Regions from separate parts of the Acetonema longum DSM 6540 genome, predicted to be linked through region 1. Evidence: riboswitches for the same ligand, from Rfam matches in the RefSeq annotation. Region 1 holds a riboswitch; each other region holds the start of a gene.
What was found. Region 1 has a riboswitch for thiamine pyrophosphate ahead of thiC (phosphomethylpyrimidine synthase ThiC). Riboswitches for the same ligand answer to the same signal wherever they lie in the genome.
Positions count from the first base shown of each region.

Region 2: it holds a riboswitch for thiamine pyrophosphate, as region 1 does, so the genes downstream of both, thiS (sulfur carrier protein ThiS) here and thiC (phosphomethylpyrimidine synthase ThiC) in region 1, are expected to answer to the same signal.
Region 3: it holds a riboswitch for thiamine pyrophosphate, as region 1 does, so the genes downstream of both, thiT (energy-coupled thiamine transporter ThiT) here and thiC (phosphomethylpyrimidine synthase ThiC) in region 1, are expected to answer to the same signal.

Region 1 is NZ_AFGF01000066.1:28,447-34,283, reverse strand. Features, by position in the region: gene ALO_RS20780 (N-acetylmuramoyl-L-alanine amidase family protein) at 1-1,466, shown strand, start outside; gene ALO_RS08335 (GerMN domain-containing protein) at 1,466-2,038, shown strand; TPP riboswitch at 2,049-2,146, shown strand; gene thiC (phosphomethylpyrimidine synthase ThiC) at 2,305-3,606, shown strand; gene alr (alanine racemase) at 3,654-4,766, opposite strand; gene ALO_RS08320 (sigma 54-interacting transcriptional regulator) at 4,763-5,837, opposite strand, start outside.
Region 2 is NZ_AFGF01000119.1:45,089-50,925, reverse strand. Features, by position in the region: gene ALO_RS12805 (DASS family sodium-coupled anion symporter) at 1-569, opposite strand, end outside; gene thiE (thiamine phosphate synthase) at 925-1,572, opposite strand; gene thiH (2-iminoacetate synthase ThiH) at 1,640-2,746, opposite strand; gene ALO_RS12790 (thiazole synthase) at 2,770-3,549, opposite strand; gene thiS (sulfur carrier protein ThiS) at 3,553-3,753, opposite strand; TPP riboswitch at 3,823-3,929, opposite strand; gene ALO_RS12780 (CGGC domain-containing protein) at 3,985-4,335, opposite strand; gene ALO_RS12775 (nitrite/sulfite reductase domain-containing protein) at 4,431-5,102, opposite strand; gene ALO_RS12770 (MarR family winged helix-turn-helix transcriptional regulator) at 5,179-5,706, opposite strand.
Region 3 is NZ_AFGF01000050.1:47,007-52,843, forward strand. Features, by position in the region: gene ALO_RS06155 (GNAT family N-acetyltransferase) at 1-417, opposite strand, end outside; gene ALO_RS06160 (MFS transporter) at 663-2,075, opposite strand; gene thiT (energy-coupled thiamine transporter ThiT) at 2,201-2,794, opposite strand; TPP riboswitch at 2,950-3,053, opposite strand; gene ALO_RS06170 (HD-GYP domain-containing protein) at 3,254-4,330, shown strand; gene ALO_RS06175 (L-fuculose-phosphate aldolase) at 4,459-5,106, shown strand; gene ALO_RS06180 (ATP-binding protein) at 5,078-5,837, opposite strand, start outside.

The DNA.
Region 1 (5,837 bases):
CAGGGATATTCATGGATGACGCAAAAGGGATTAACGTCATGCGGTATGTCTTTGATGTGACAGGCCCTGTTGAGGCTCAGGGAGTCGTAACCGGTAGTTCGGCATCACGGTTGGTTGTAGCGATCAAAGGAGCAGTTCCCGCCAATGGGAACACCCTGGCAATGGATGACGCCATGGTAGATAAGACAAGTTTTACCGTATACGGGGCCAGTACCCGGGTAAACCTGGATTTGAACCAAAAGATCACTCCTAAGGATATTAAAGTATTTACATTGGCGAATGATGCTCAAGCCGACAAACCCTATCGTGTGGTAGTGGATGTACATATGGATGCTGCGCAGGCTGCCCGGGCGAGCACTCAAAGCAAACCAGCGGCCACAGACGCCGGCGATGCAAAAACACCGGTGACTGCAGCAGTTCCATCGACCTTGGCGGCGGCAGAGAGCAAGGCTTCTGAAAAGCAAGTGCCGGCCCAGCTTTTGCAAGTGCGTTCTTTTACCCATCTGGATGCGGTAACCGGGGAAAGTAAGCTGCGAATTGTGGTTGATCTTTCGGCTCCGGTTCAACCTGCCGCAGTGATAAGTGCTTTGCCTGTTCCCCGCTTGACGGTGGAACTGAAAGGGACCAAAGGAGCGCCTTTGGAAAAAATTCCGAAGCAATATGAATTTGATGGCAAAATTGCTGATAGAATCACGATTGTGCCATCAGAAAAAGATGACAGCCGTTTGATGATTGATATTCCCTTTGCCTTGACCGAGGGAGAATACAAAGTTTTTACTATGCCCGAGGATGCAAAATCCGCTAAACCCTATCGGGTTGTGATTGATATCAATAAAAAGACGCCTCCGGGCAAGTTTCAGTTTACGTCCGGGCTGGCCAATAAAATTATTGCCATTGATCCCGGCCATGGCGGCAGCGATCCGGGTGCGATCGGAGTAACCGGGCTGCAGGAGAAAACCGCTAATTTGGCTGTGGCCAAACAACTGAAGGCAATGTTGGAGAAAGCCGGTGCCAAGGTTATCATGACCAGAGAAACCGATGTGGACGTCTATAGCGCCAGTATCACTGACCGTGATGAATTAAGGGCTAGGACCGCCATTGCCAATCATGCCAAAGCGGATGTATTTATCAGCATTCACTCTAATGCTGCTCCCAATCCGGCCATTAAAGGAACCCAGACATTCTATTTTGCCAAATCGAGTTATGATGCTATGCTGGCCCGGTCTTTGCAGCAGGAAATGATAAAAGCCGGGGGATTGCCGGATCGCTCGATCAGCGCCACTAACTTTTATGTAAATAAATATACACTGATGCCTGCAGCATTGGTTGAAATGGCTTTCCTTTCTAACAAGCAAGAGGAGAAATTACTTGCCTCCCCTGAATTTCAAGAGAAGATAGCCCGGGGGATTGTACAGGGGCTGGAAACATTTTTCGCACAGGCAGCCAAACAGGGGGGTGGGCAATAATGTCATACAGAAAACTCGCCGTATGGATGATTCTGATGATGATGGTCTGGCTAATGGGCGGCGGTTGTACGGACACCGTACCTGCCGGCAGTGATGCACCAGGCAGGCGAGCAGAGGACGTTAGTCAGCCTAAAGCCCCGGCAAACAATAAGGTTACAATCACAGTATATTTTGCCACTAAGGACGCAATATACCTGGCGCCGGAAACAGCCACCCTTGACAAACCCGCTAACCCGGTGCAGTCGGCGATGGAGCTTTTGATGGCAGGTCCGAAAAATAAAGACCTACTGCCGGTTATACCGCCGGTGGCCAAGCTGATTAGCATTAAGGTAAAAGACAAAATTGCCTACGTGAATTTCAACGATAAGCTGAAAAAACAAAACCCCGGCGGGTCGACTAATGAAATTTTAACCATCGGGGCGATTGTCAATACTCTTACGGAATTTCCGGAAATCAAGAAAGTGCAAATCCTGATTGATGGTAAGGTGGTACAGACACTTTCAGGCCATTTGGACATCAGTGAGCCGCTTAGCCGGTCGGAAGGAATTATTAAACAGCCGGTTAAAAAGTAGATAAATTGAATATAACCACTAGGGGTGCATCATGCTGAGAGGCGAAAGCCGACTCTTTGAACCTGATTTCTGGGTAATACCAGCGTAGGGAAGTGGTTAAAAGACTGTTGGATGTTAGACAGCCGTTTAACCAATTTAGGTTGAATGGCTGTCTTTTTATCAAGACGGAAAAAGCTCCGCAAAGCGGGTTTGTTTCTCGTCAAGACGGAAAAAGCTCCGCAAAGCGGGCTTGTTTCTTGTCAATTATGAATAAGGGGGAAGATACCATGGCTACACAAATGCAGCAGGCCCGGGCCGGTAGAATAACCGATGCTATGCGCCAGGTGGCTGAATACGAGGGTCTGGAAACCGAACTGATTAGACAGCGCGTGGCCGAGGGCACAATTGCCCTGTGCGCTAACATTAACCATGCCACCCTGGAACCACGAGGTTTTGGCCTGGGACTTCGCACTAAGGTTAATGCCAATATCGGCACTTCCAGCGCCTATCCTGATCTGGCGCCGGAACTGGATAAACTGGCGGCAGCTATTGCGGCAGGGGCGGACGCGGTCATGGATCTCAGTACCGGGGATGACATTGACGCATCCCGCAGGGCGATTATTGCCAAGTCTACGATCGCGGTAGGGACTGTGCCGATTTATCAGGCCACGGTAGAGGCGATTCGCGACCGGGGATCCATCATTGCCATGACCGGCGACGATATGCTGGCTACGATTGAAAAACAGGCCAAAGACGGCGCTGATTTTATGACGGTGCACTGTGGTGTGACCCAGGCCACGATTGCCCGTCTGCGTCAGCAGGGCCGCACGGCGGATATTGTCAGCCGCGGGGGCTCCTTTTTGACCGGCTGGATGCTGCATAACGACAAGGAGAATCCTTTGTATGAGCGGTTTGATGATCTTCTCTCGATCTGCGAAAAATATGATGTAACATTGAGTCTGGGTGACGGACTGAGGCCGGGATGTTTGGCCGATGCCACCGACCGGGCTCAGGTCCAGGAACTGCTAATCCTGGGTGAACTGGTGGACCGGGCCTGGGCCAGAGGGGTGCAGGTCATGGTGGAAGGTCCGGGCCATGTGCCCTATGACCAGATTGAAGCCAACGTGAAACTTCAGAAGCAGTTGTGCAAAGGCGCTCCCTTTTACGTGCTTGGACCTTTGGTAACCGATGTGGCTCCAGGCTATGATCACATTACTGCGGCAATTGGCGGTACTTTGGCCGCAGCTGCCGGCGCCGACTTCCTCTGCTATGTAACTCCGGCCGAACATCTGGGATTGCCGAATATTGACGATGTAAGGGAAGGTATCATGGCTTCACGTATTGCGGCCCATGCCGCCGATATCATCAAAGGCGTAAAAGGCGCCTGGGAATGGGATCTGGAGATGTCTAAGGCCAGGAAAGCCTTAGATTGGGATAGGCAAATCAAACTGGCCATCGATCCAGTCAAAGCGGCTAATTATCGCCAAGCCAGAAACCCTGGCGGCGCCGAAGCCTGTTCCATGTGCGGCAATTATTGCGCCATGAAAATTGTGGGACAATACCTCGGAAAAAGTCCCGAATCCTGCTAAAACAGATAAAACCCTTGATGCTTGCGGCATTAAGGGTTTTAGTATAATCAGTCAACATATATCCTGGGTACTCTGGCGCTTATAGCGCACAGCAGCTCATAGCTAATGGTGCCGCTTAGGTCGGCCAGTTCGGCAATGCTGATCTCTTCGGCGCCCTGACGGCCGAACAGTACGGCTTCATCACCTATTTTTACATCGCAGGTGTCGCCGATATCAACTATGATCTGGTCCATACATACCCTGCCTACGACCGGGCGACGTTTGCCGCCGATTAAAACCTGGGCCTTATTGGACAGATGCCGGTTGTAGCCGTCGCCGTAACCCAGGGGCAGGGTAGCCAGCCAGGTAGGCTGACTGGTAGAGTAAGTGTAGCCGTAACTGACTGAGGTGTTGGCCGGGACATGCTTTACATACACCACCCGGGTTTTTAACTCCATAGCCGGTTTGAGGTTCAGGTGCTGCTGCATTTCGTGTGAGGGAGGAAGGCCGTACAGGATGATGCCGGGACGGACGGCGGAACAGTGTCCGGGCGGCAGGTCGATGATGGTGGCGCTGTTGGCCGCGCTTACAAGCGGAAGGAGGATATTGTGTTCCCGGGCCTGCTGGACAGAAGACTGAAAAATAGCTAACTGGCTGCAGGCGTGATCTTTATTTGCCGCGTCGGCGCAGGCCAGGTGAGTAAACATACCTGCTAAACGAAGCTCTTTACGCTGCTTGATCATTTCCAGGAAGGATAAAAGCTGTGATGGAAAGATGCCGATGCGCCCCATCCCGGTGTCCAGTTTTACCATGACAGTGGCATAGGATGTTTTACGGCGGGCAGCCTCGGCCAAAGCGGTCAAACATCTCTCGGTAACAACTGCGGCGGTTAGGTCGTATTCCACATACAAGCCGGCCTGTTCCGGCAGGAACATCCCCAGTACCAGGATAGGAGCCTGAATGCCGGCTTCCCGAAGCTGTACTCCTTCTTCCGGGAGGGCTACTGCCAGTGAATCCGCTCCGGCCTCTAACAAGGCGCGGCTTACCGGAACGGCGCCATGCCCATAGGCATTGGATTTTACCACGGCGATGATCCGGACGCCGGGGGCTATTGTCTGTTTTACCTGTTGCAGGTTATGGCGGATAGCCGCCAGATTAATTTGAGCAAAGGTTGGTCTCATGATTTGTCCTTTCTGTTTGGCTGCATAGGCGGGCGGGGCGGCAGTTTCAGTCCGTATTTCTGCAATTTCTTAAGAACGGCGGTATGGGACAGGCCCAACGCCGCGCCTAATTGACGGGAAGTAGCGTATTGCCTGAGGGCGGCGGTAAGAACTTCCCGTTCAGCATCCTCAACTGTCTGGGATAAGCCGCGCAGTGTTTTGGGGTTATCCGGATCGGGAAGGGTACAGGCAGAGCCAAACGAGATATGCTCCGCCAGCACCATTGAACCTCGTATCATATTGGCGCAGCGCTCCATTACGTTCTCCAGTTCCCGTACATTGCCGGGCCAGTAATAATGATTTAACTTATACAGCGCGGTTTCACTGATAGTATTTATATTTTTTTGCATTTTAGCGGCAAAACGTTGTAAAAACATTCGCGCTAACAGCGGAATATCGTCTTTGCGGTCCCGCAGCGGCGGGATTACCAGGGGGATTACATTTAAACGGTAGTATAGATCTTCTCGATACTTGCGTTCGGCGATCATGGCTTCGAGGTTGCGGTTAGTGGCCGCTAAAATTCGGACGTCCACCGGAATTTCCCGCATGCCGCCAATCCGGCGGATATGTCCGTCCTGCAGGACCCGCAGTAGCTTGGCTTGCAGTTGCGTTGACAATTCCCCGATTTCATCCAGGAAGATAGTTCCCCCGTGGGCGAACTCAAATAGACCCTGCTTACCGCCTTTGTTAGCGCCGGTGAAGGCCCCGGCTTCATAGCCAAACAGTTCGCTTTCCAGCAGAGTATCGGGAATGGCGGCGCAGTTGATCGGCACAAACAGCTGATCCGTCCTGGCGGATTCCAGGTGGATGGCTTTGGCCAGGAGTTCTTTGCCGGTGCCGGTTTCGCCCCGGATTAATACGGTGGAGCTTCCTTTGGCTACGGTTCTGGCAGTGGCGACTAAGCGCTGCATGCTTTCGCTGGCATAGGTGAGACTGTGAAAGGACATGGTCAGCTGGCCGGTTACCGTATACACTAAATCCCGGACATCGGAAATATCCTTCAGGATAGCTACTGCTCCAATAATCCGTCCG
Region 2 (5,837 bases), on a different contig from region 1:
AACCGACTTTTAATGTCCACACCGAACGCCAGAATAATGCCCATGACGATGGGAACCATGCAGGATACCCGGGCGGTGGTGCTGGGCACGAAGAAGCTGAGGACAAAACCCACGATAATGACGCCGATTAAGACCCGGTTGGTTTTGGCGCCGATTTTGGACAGAATAAATAAGGCGATGCGCTTGTCTAGGCCAGTCTGGCTCATGGCTGCGGCCAGGAACAGGGCGGCGGCCACCAGGGCGAAGGCGGTATTGCTGAAGCCCCCCAGGGCGATTCCCAAGGCCTTGCTGGTACCCATCAGGACTTTGGGATTGGCGATATCCGGCGAAATTCCCAGCAAAATAGCCATCAAGCTCATGATGACAGCAGCGCTGACCGGATAAGAAATAGAATCGCTCATCCAGACGATAACCGAAAAAATCAGAATGCCGATCATGCGCTGGCCGGCTATAGGCAGGCCTGCCGGCGTCGGCGCCAGGATGATGCCGAGAAGGACGATGAAGCCGAAGATGAGGCCATAGCGTTTGAACAAAGGCTCTCGAGCCGTTTGCTGTAATACTGTTTGCACCACTTACACCCCTTTATTTAATGATAATTTTTTGATAATTGAATTATAATGAAACCGGCAGGGGTAAGGCGAAACAATTTTACTCAGATGCCAAACTTATAGCCCCAAAAGATGAAAATCGGGCCTGAGCGGCGGCTTGGTTAAGAGAAAATTCTGATATTATGATCTAAAATGATGACGGCTCCGAAACACTTAACAATAAAATGCAGTGCTGTTTCTGATACCATTAAATCCAATTAGACATGATTATAAATAAAATTCATTGATCGTCGGGATTCAAGGACCAGACATAGAAGCAGGAGACCGGAAATCGGTCTCCTGCTTCTATGGATTTATCTGTTTTTTCAATGGGGTCTTAAACCAGTCTGGCTCTCAGCTCCTTTATCCTGGCCCCGATATCCGCCGCTCCTACAATATCTGTTATCAAGGCGAAACAGTCTGCTCCCGCTTGCCTGACAGATGCGATATTGTCAGTCTTTATGCCGCCAATGGCTACAGAGGGCAGGGGGATATGCTCGGCAACATATTTTACATAGTCAAGTCCTGTGGCAGCGCTGACATCCTTTTTGGTCCGGGTGGCAAACACCGGACCCACCCCGATATAATCGGCGCCCCGTTTTACCGCTTCCTGAGCCTGCTGGGGAGAGTGGGTGGACAGGCCGATGATCATTTCCTCTCCCACCAGTTGGCGGACTTCCTCGATGGGCAAATCCTCCTGGCCGATATGCACTCCGTCAGGTTTGACAAGCAGCGCCAGATCAATATCATCATTGATGATAAAGGTCACGCCGGCTTTTTGGGTCATCTCCCGAATCCGGATGCATTCCTGATATTTATAAAGCTTTTTTTTCTCTTTTTCCCGGTATTGGATTACTTTTACACCGGCATCGATCATCGCCCGGACTACCTCAATATTGCTGCGCCCGTTAGAGTATTCCTCGGCGGTAATGCCGTAAATATCGGCGGCTGGCCACTTGCCCCGCCGGGTTGAAGCGTGATTCATATACAATCATCCTCCTCTTTACTAATCCATGCGATAACTCATCTGCGGCCTCGCCCCTGGGCCTTTTTCAACGGTCCCCTATTGGCTGCCAGTCTTGGTATAACGGCTGGTACCCCATTTGGCGAAGGGCGGCGCTCATTTCGGCTACATTCCGTGGGTCGGAGATTTCAAACTGCCCGGCATTTTCCTCCTTATCGATCTGGGCCCCTACGGCGGTATGAGATCCGGCCGACATTTTAGTTACGCCCAAAGAGAGGAGATTGTCGCGAAAACGGGCATTTTCACGGGTGGATATGGTAATGCCCGCCCGGGGCAAGAACAGCCGCAAGGCCAGCAGGAACTGCACCATTTGTTTATCGGTGACCGGACAGCGGGGCTGAAACTCGCCGGCATGGGGCCTGATGCGGGGCAGAGACAGGCTGATTTCAACGGCCGGATACTGATTCTGCAGGTAGTGGGCGTGAAGGCCGGTGAAAAAGCCATCCCGTCTCCAGTCATCCAGCCCCAGCAAGGCGCCGATATTGACCGAGCGCATGCCTGCCCGGCAGGCCCGTTCCGGCGCGTCCAGGCGAAAGCGGTAATCTTTTTTCGGACCGCTCACATGAATCAGGTCATAATACTCCTCATTGTACGTCTCCTGATAGATGGTGAAGCCGTCCACGCCTGCGTTAACCAGCTGTCCGTATTCTTCCTGGGTCATGGCATACACTTCGATGGCGATAGAGGTAAAATATTTTCTCAGCACTCCGGCGCAGTCGGCGATGTAGTCCGGGCTGGAAATGGCCCTGGCGTCGCCGGTCAGAATCAGGATGTGCTTGAGGCCGGTGGCGGCAATCCTCCTGGCGGCCTCCTCCACTTCCTCCAGGGACAACTGCTTGCGCTTCAAGGGGTTGCGGACGTTAAAGCCGCAGTACTGGCACTGGTTGCTGCAGTAATCCGACAGATAAAGCGGTGTATATAAAAGAATAGTCTTGCCGAAATGCTGGACCGTCAAGCGCCGGGCTTTTTGAGCCATGGCCTCCAGATAGGGTTGGGCCGCCGGGGACAAAAGCGCCAGAAAATCCGTCGGCAGCAGCCGGTCCTGGCCCAAAATCCGCTCGATCGTTTTGCTGCCCGGGTTACAGCCGGCCGAATCATAATCCCGGTATTTTAGATACTGTTCATAAAAACTCATGCCATCCCTTCTTTACTAAAAAATCATTCATGTAGAAAGCCGGTCAAAGGCGACGACGCCTGAGCATATTCCTGCCTGCCGCCCAGTCCGGCCCAATAGGCCTGCCGTCCTGCGCTGACCGCCTTGCCGAAAGCCTCGGCCATTAAACCCGGGTCAGCGGCGCTGGCGATGGCGGTGTTCAACAGACAGGCCGCTGCCCCCATTTCCATGGCCTCGCAGGCATGGGAGGGCCTGCCGATGCCTGCGTCTACGATCACCGGCAAAGGAATCTCATCAATGAGGATGCGAAGCAATTCCCGCGTCTTTAATCCCCGGTTGGTTCCAATCGGCGCTCCCAGGGGCATCACGGCGGCGGCGCCGGCCTCTACCAGGCGTTTGGCCACCATCAGGTCGGGGCTGATATAGGGCAGCGCCACAAACCCCTCCCGGGCCAGTATCTCGGTGGCCTTCACCGTCTCATAGCCGTCGGGCAGCAGGTATTTATTGTCGGATATGACTTCGATCTTGATCCAGTTGCCGCAGCCGGCGGCTTTGGCCAGCCTGGCAATCCGCACCGCCTCCTCGGCGTTGCGGGCCCCCGAGGTATTAGGCAGCAGCTGCACTCCGGAAGGAATATAGTCCGTCACATTGCCCACCTGGGAATGAAAATCCATCCGCCGCAAGGCTACTGTGATGACCTGGGCGCCTGACCGCTTCAGCACCTCAGAAATAAGAGAATCGGAAGAATATTTGCCTGTACCCACAAACAGGCGGCTGGAGAGCGTTGTCTGGCCGATAACCAGCGGATCGGTATTGCTGTCCATTGCTTACCCTCCTCCCACAAACCTCAAGACTTCCAGTTGATCATTTTCCTTTAGCCCGATACTGCCCCACTGATCCCGTTCCACAACCTGCTGATTGTACTCTACTACTGCCTGGCCCGGGTCCAGGCCTTTGTTGCGAAGGTATTCCAGCAGCGTCATCCCGGCGATAGCTTCCTCTTGCCGGCCGTTTACCCTGATGAGCATTTTTTTGCCTCCTATCATGATTTTTTGGCGCTAATGAAAAAGGCTTACCTGACGGTAAGCCTTTTTATGCAAACACTACAGAGGCTTCCCTACGATGGCATTAACCATATCAGGTTCAAAGGGTTGGAGCCGCAAGCTCCTCTCAGCCCCCTGCCGGGGCACCCCCACCAAAATTATTCAATTTCTTTTATTATAGACCCGGATCGGTGATTTGTAAAGAAAATCCAAATTCTAATTCGCCGTTTGCTGCTTTTTGATGCTCAGCGTTTCTCTCTCTTTTCCTTCAGCAGGGCCATGGGTATAACCGATTACATCAAAATACTCGCTGAGGCGTTTGGCCAATACCTCGTAGTTCGGGTCTTTTCCGCGCAGGCAGGAGGATAAGTGTACTACGTCCACCCCGTTTTTGCGCATCATTTCGATTTTATGCTCCATATCGCCGCCGGCATGGGAAAAGGTGATGAGTTCGACGTCACCTTTATAGCCGGCAAAGGCGTCTTTACGTTGAAAAAAGGCCTGCAAACAGCCTTTGCCGGTACAACGCCGCATGGTTTCTTCCCTGACCAGAATTGCGATTTTCATAAAAATTTCCTTTCGAGCTGTAATGTTGGCTGATCAACATCTACCTGCCGGATACTCTGCCCCTTTTATCCACCCTTGCCAATAGAAGATGGGATCTACTTAGACAGCCGGTATTGCGACGGTATTGCCTGCGAAACAAGATGATCCAACCCGAGGCGGTTGATGGTTTGCCCCAGCCGTTCTTTATTTTTGGCGTTGTTCCGGTAATAATCCACGATGCGGCGGATAAGAGCCGCTGTTTCCTCCGCCGGTACATTACCGGCTGCAATGCTTCCTACCTGAGCCTGCCTGCCGGAACTGCCGCCGAGGATCACAGTAAAACCGGCAGCCGTCCCAAACAGGCCGATATCCTTGACAAACACTTCGGCGCAACAGTTGGGGCAGCCGCTTACGCCGATGCGCAGCTTGCCGGGAGTTTGCTGATCAAAGAATTCTTCATCCAGGGCCAGACCCAGGGCGGTGCTGTCCTGCTGGGCTCTGGGGCAGTCAGGCTTGCCGGCGCACATCGTCACGCCCCGGATGGTATTGCTGAGGAACGACTCCGGTCTCATGCCCAGCTCGTTCATCGCCGCTTCGCCGTCTGCCAGGGTTAACCCGATAATCACGATATTGCCGCCGGCAATCTTGAGCGTGCCGCCGTACTTTTCGGCGACAGCGGCAATCCTGCAGAGGTCCGCCGGGGTTGCCAGGCCGCCGGGAATATGCGGCGACACAGGAAACCGGACCCGTTTATTCAGAATCGGTATTTTCGCTAACGGTATATTCATGGGCTCCTCCTGCTCCTTCTGCGAGATGTTTCTTTTCATTATATACCAGCAGCAAAACGTATGGATGTGATTTGGGTCACATGCCGGTTTGCCGTTCCCTGTCCTGTTCGGCTATGGTAGAGCGAAATACTGCTGTTAAATCACTCAGAAGGCGGCCGGCAAGCTGCAGCTCTTCCTTACTGTATTGATTTAAAATAGCCGTGAATTTTTCTGCTGCCTTCTCATGCAGGATTTTATGCACCTGAAAGATTTTTCTGCCTAGCGGCTTCAATGAATAATAGGTTTCTTTCTGATTATTTTCCAGGCGCCGGAGTTCGATCAGGTCCTTTTTTATTAATTTAGCCGTTATTTTGGAGATGCCGCCCTTCGTTATGTTTAATTTTTTGGCAATGGCCGTGGCATTGATCTGTTCATTGCGTTCGATGCAGTCTATGACGTGACACTCCGCTAAGGATATACTTACATGCTGCAGTTCCGCCCAGCACGGATCGCTTAAAATCGCCTGCAGTATCCTTTTCTCGTGGTCTTCCATATTGTTAAAGTTATAGATCAACGTCTCAATCTTCTGTATTACTTTCTTGACTTCCCATTCTTTATTCTGCATGCTATCAACCTAACTTTATAAAATACTGTTCAGCCGGAAACACCACTATTATACATGATATCAGGCTAAAAAAAAACTTGATCAAATGATTTACAAGGAAACAATATTTTGCTATAATCAGATTGTTTCCC
Region 3 (5,837 bases), on a different contig from region 1:
GTAATCATGGGGAAATAACTTCAGATAAGCGCCTACACCGGAAAATAGCAGTTTAAAGACTTTGGTATTCCGGTACGGGATATCGATACAAGCCCGCCCCAGTTCCAAAACTCTGTTTCTTTCACACTTTAACTGTCCAATATCAAACCATTGCTCCGAATAAAAGCCTTGGTTTCCCTGCAGCCTTTTACCCGATAAAAACCGAAAAGTCCCGACGCATTGGCCTGCTTCCTCATCGCAAATCATCAGATGATCGCAAATTTCATCATAAGAGTCATATTCCTGTTCACCTTCTGTCTGTTTGCCCGCAAAATTCATTTCTTTATGGTAAACATTATGCCGGAGCCGGTAAACCTGTTCTTTTTCGCTTGCATTTTCAGCCAGTTTGACTAAGTATTTTCCTTCCCGGAGCTGCATCGTCATACCTCCCTTATACTTAAACCTGTTGTAATGCATAGTCTAATTGTACCGTTTAGCCATTTATAAAAAATTAACCCACTGTTAATTTTTGTTAACGTTTTGTAACGGTTTGTAAAAAAAGATAGAAAAAGATTGATTCAAAGACAAAAACCGGGATATTCTCCGCCAGATTCGGCTGGAATATCCCGGTTTACGATCTAAGCTATGTTCAAAACAGAAGCACCCTGCGCCCAAATGCCCGGCTAATCCTGCTGACCTTTCGCGTCATCAGGGGCAGACCGCTCTTTGCTCCCCCGGGCCAGCGATGCAAATACCCCAATAATGCAGATGGCTGTAAACACCATGAAGGATGCCCGGGAAGCGGCCACGATCATAGGAGCGGAATTCTTGTTCAGGCCCGCATCTCCCACAAAGCTGGCGATCAGCAGGGTGACCACAGCCATGCTGACTGCCTGGCCCACCAATCTCATGGTCCCCAGGGACGAGGAAGCCACGCCGTAAAGCTTCTTCTCCACCGCGCTCATGATGGCGTTATTATTAGGAGAGGCAAACAGGGCGAAGCCTACTCCGATCAGCGCCAGATTGGCGATGATCAGCCCTAAGTATGTGTCGACGCTGATAAAGACGAACAGGAATAACCCCAGGGCGGTGATGCCCATGCCCCAGGAAGCCAATATGGAAGGCGATATACGGTCTGAGAGGGTGCCGGCAAAGGGGGAGAGCGCCGCCATCAGCACGGGCTGCGACAGCAAAATCAGGCCGGCCATCTGGGAATCATACCCCATCACCAGCTGCAGATGCAGCGATATCAAAAAGCCTACCGCAAATGTGGCGCTGTAGTTAATCATGGCCGCCAGGTTGGAATAGGCGAAAACCTTGTTTTGGCGGAATAGCTCCACCTGCAGGATGGGATGCTGCTGGCGGGACTGGTGATGCAAAAACAGGGCCATCAGCGCCAGGCCTGCAACCAGGATGTATTTTGCCCAGATCACGCTGGAGATGGAAGAAAAGCCGTACAGGACGGCCGAAAGCGCCAGGATGTAGCCAGTGCTGCCAATGAAGTCAAAGGTCTCTCCCCGGGCGCCTGCCCATTCCCCTTCCAGCCGCCAGATGGCCAGCAGGGCTGCCAGTATGCCGATGATGGCGGTAAAATGAAAGATGCTGCGCCAGCCCAGATAATGATTCATCACGCCGCCCAGCACCGGTCCCGCCGCCAGGCCAATATAGACAACTGCAGCCGTCAGGCCCATAGCCTTGCCCCGCTTTGGAGCCGGATAGACGGTGGTCAAAATGGCCATGCCGGTGCTAAAAATCATGGCGCTGGCAATGCCCTGAGCCGCCCTGAACCAGATCAGTGATGTCAGGGACCAGGCAAGGCCGGATAACGCGGCAAACAGAGAAAATAAGACGGTACCGGCAATAAAGACTTTTTTCCGGCCCACAATATCCGCGTAGCGGCCAAAAGGCAGCAGAAACACCGCCGAAGTCAATAAATAACCGGTGACCATCCATCCCAGCAACAGGGCATTATCGCCAAATTCGGCTGCAATGGCCGGTATGGACAGGTTCACAGCGCTGCCCATAAACGGCGTCAAAAAAGATGTAGCCATAACCACAATCAATACAGCTGTTTCCAATGGAAGAATCCTATTCATGCATAGTCCTCATTTTTCATATATTTGCATCCCCGTTAAGCCGCAAATAGGTCTGCTGCAACTATTATAATGCTTTTTATATCTAAAATAAAACAGCCACTGCGTTTAACAGCGCCCTGCTCTTTTCACCGCGACAATGTCAGCTTAATCCGCTCCAGCGGTAAAAGCCGCATGATTAAGAGGCAGATGAGCAGGTTAGGAATCAGGTAGCCGGCGTTGAAGATGGCGGAATATACATAAGGAGACATGCTTTCTGGAGCATAGCTGGCAAAAAATACAATTCCTGATATGTAATGGCAGATAAACCGTCCCAAAACGCCGACAATTGTTCCCCAAAAAATCCGGTCCCGAAAATAGCCTGCAAGGCCAAGCGCCATATACGGCAAAGGGTAATCGAACAACACCTGCACCGGATGTAAAATATAAGGACTCTGAATCAAATGGATCAGACCATAAACAAACCCGGCAAGATAACCTACTTCCGGTCCGTACAAAAAGGCAATCAGCAGCAGTGGCACCATCGCTCCCAAAGTGATGCTGCCGCCCTGCGGCATGTGATACAGGCGGAAGGTGTGCAGTATGAGCGCCAAAGCAAGCGCCAGGCCGATATGTGTGATTAGCCGCGGCTGCAAAGCGATTTTTTTGATGCGCAGGAAGGCCAGTATCAGAAGCATCAATCCTAAAAGGACCGCGATACTGACCGGATTGTCCGCAAGCATATTCAATTTTTTAATCAATGAGTCAGTCATAAGATCATCTCCCCTTACTTTTCTTTAATGCGTTATGCGTTTATGTACTAGCAAGGACGCAAGGCGTCTCTTATTAATTCTGATATAAAGAAAAACGCAATCCTGCAGGATCGCGTTTTAACATTTATCATATTATATCGCTTCCCTACACTGGCATTATCCAGATCAGGTGATGAGGGTCAATGAAATTGCTTTCATTTCTCAGCCTGCGGCACCCCTAGCTATCCTGTATTCAATTTATACTTATTCTAATATATTTGCTTATTTTTGGCAATCCGCAATTTTCTTTTAGGACAGGAGCACCACGGAGACAGGAACTGAGCCTTATTATGTTTTCTTCCCAGCTCATGTATACTAACAGTTAAGCAGCTATTAGGTATCGTCTGATATGTATCCCATAGATCTTTGGTAAAGAAGGAGTGGATTCAAATGGAAACCAAATTGTTGGCCGTTAACGACTTAGTCCCGGGCATGATCATCGGTTCGTCTGTCTTGTCGCCGACCGGTAAAGTCCTCCTGGGAAAAAACGCGGCGGTGACGACCAGGACCATCTCGCTTTTAGCGATGTGGGACATTCGCTTTGTATACATAGTGGATGATGTTGCAGCTGCGCCAAATCAACCGTCGGAACAGCCGGAGCAGCCGGACAGTCTGTCCCAGGTGTTTAAAGATTTTTATAAGGAATATAGCAGCATTGTCGACAGTTCCTCCCGGTCTTTCGATTTTGTCCGCAACCAAAAGCAAGTACCGGTACCGGAACTTAAAGATATCTCTTTCGGCATTTATTCCACCGTGCTGTCAACCGGCCCCACCCTTATGGAGTACCTTCTAGTCTGCGATCAGAAATTGGCCGATGAGGTTTCCCGTCATTCGGTTATGGTGGCATTTATCAGCGGCATGATTGGCCGTGCCATGAGGCTGCCGGAAGAAACCGTCCAAACACTGGTCCTGGCCGGACTGCTGCATGATATCGGCAAATTAGTCATTCCCCAGGATGGCAGTTCCGGACCGGAAGATCATGTCATTCACGGAGCTAAATTGCTGCGTAATGTAGACGGCATTTCCCAGGATGTTCTGGCGGCTGTTCTCTACCACCATGAATACATGGACGGCAGCGGCTTTCCCCTGGCTAAGCAGGGCGACAAAATTCCTGTCCTTGCCCGGATCATCGCCGTAGCAAATGCTTTTCACAGGGAAGCTTACCACGATACTGTCAATCCGTTTATCTCGCTGGAGCATATTGCTCAGAATAAATTTACTAAATTCTGCCCTGAAGTCTGCCAGCCTTTCCTCGACAGTGTGCGAGACTGCCTTATTAACAGCTCGATCATGCTAACCGATGACCGTACGGCTCAAGTAGTACTTTTCGACAGAGAACGGTTCACCAAGCCACTGGTTAGAACCACAGCCGGTGCAATCATCGACTTGTCCACCGTGAAAGGGATTGCCATCAAACATATATTAAATCAAGAATATCTGGCCGCAGTTAACGGCGGAATTTCATAGAATAACCTTAACCGCCCGCCGGAGCCACTGTTCCGGCAGGCGGTCCACTTCTGCGCAACTTGATTGTCACCGGGGAAACATGGTATGGTAGTAAATATCAGAAACTCAGGTGACAAGGGGGAAACCGCATGCTGCTTCAGAAAGAGCGGGAACTGATCGTAGAATATGGCCAGAAACTGATTACCACCGGCCTGACAAAGGGGACCGGCGGTAATATCAGCATCTATAATCCGGAAAAACAATTGATGGCGATCAGTCCCAGCGGACTGGAATATTTTAAAACCCTGCCGGAAGATGTGGTAGTGCTGGATCTGGCCGGGCATGTGGCCGACGGCGGAAGAAAACCTTCCAGCGAATTCGAGATGCACTGTATCTTTTACCGACGGAGGCCCAATATCCAGGCGGTGGTCCATACCCATTCCCTGTACGCTGCGGTCCTGGCCTGCCTGCACTGGAATATTGAACCGACTCACTATCTCATCGGCTTTGCCGGCAGACAGGTGAAATGCACACCTTACGAAACCTTTGGCACCCGGGAATTAGCCGAAGCCGCCTTTGCCGCCATGGAGGACAATTACACCGTGCTGCTGGGCAATCATGGCCTGCTGGCAGTTGGGCCGGATATTGTCCGCGCCTTTCAGACGGCGGAGGAAACGGAGTTCTGCGCCCAAATTTACTATCTGACAAAAACCGCCGGTCAACCGGTAATTTTGTCCGACAGTCAAATGGATGTAGTTCTGGAGAAGTTTAAGACTTATGGGCAGAAGGAACGGTAACCCAGCCTTCCAGCAGCCAATCCAGCACATTCCGTTTGAGGATGCCATCATAATTCCCTTCGCTGAACAGGACATCCATCGTCAGCAAGGTTTTGGGGTGGTTATCTTTGATACGGCGCAAGGGTGTCAACTCACGGTGTAATATGCTTTCGTCCAAGGCCGTCCAAGCCACTTGGTAATAAGCTAAACTGTCGCCGTCCTCCGTCACAAAATCCACTTCACCCTCATTATCCGCCACGCCGACAAACACGCGTCCGCTTCTGCGCAGCAATTCCAAATAGACGACATTTTCGAGGACATGCCCGGCATCGCTCTCTTTTCCGCGCACAAAAGCGTTGCGCAGTGCGGTGTCTACACAATAATACTTGCTCTGGCTGGATAGATACATCCGTCCTTTGATATTGAACCGATTGGCTTCATACAGCAGCAAGCTGTCCGTCAGGCCGCGTATATAGCGGTCAACCGTTTTAGGGTCAACGCCTTTGCCATCGGACTTCAGCGTGTTGGCAATTTTGGTCGGGGCAATCTTGTTGCCGATGTTGTGCAAAAGGAATTTTGCCACATTTTCCAGAGCGTTAACATCGGGAATACGCAAACGCGCCACCACATCCTTGAGCAAAACAGTGTTGTAAACTCCGCGTAGGTAATCCAATGTCTCCGCCGATGTTCCGGGAAAACGGGAAAGGTAGGGAAAAGAGCTTTGGGTTAAATACGCCTGAAAGGCCTCTTCT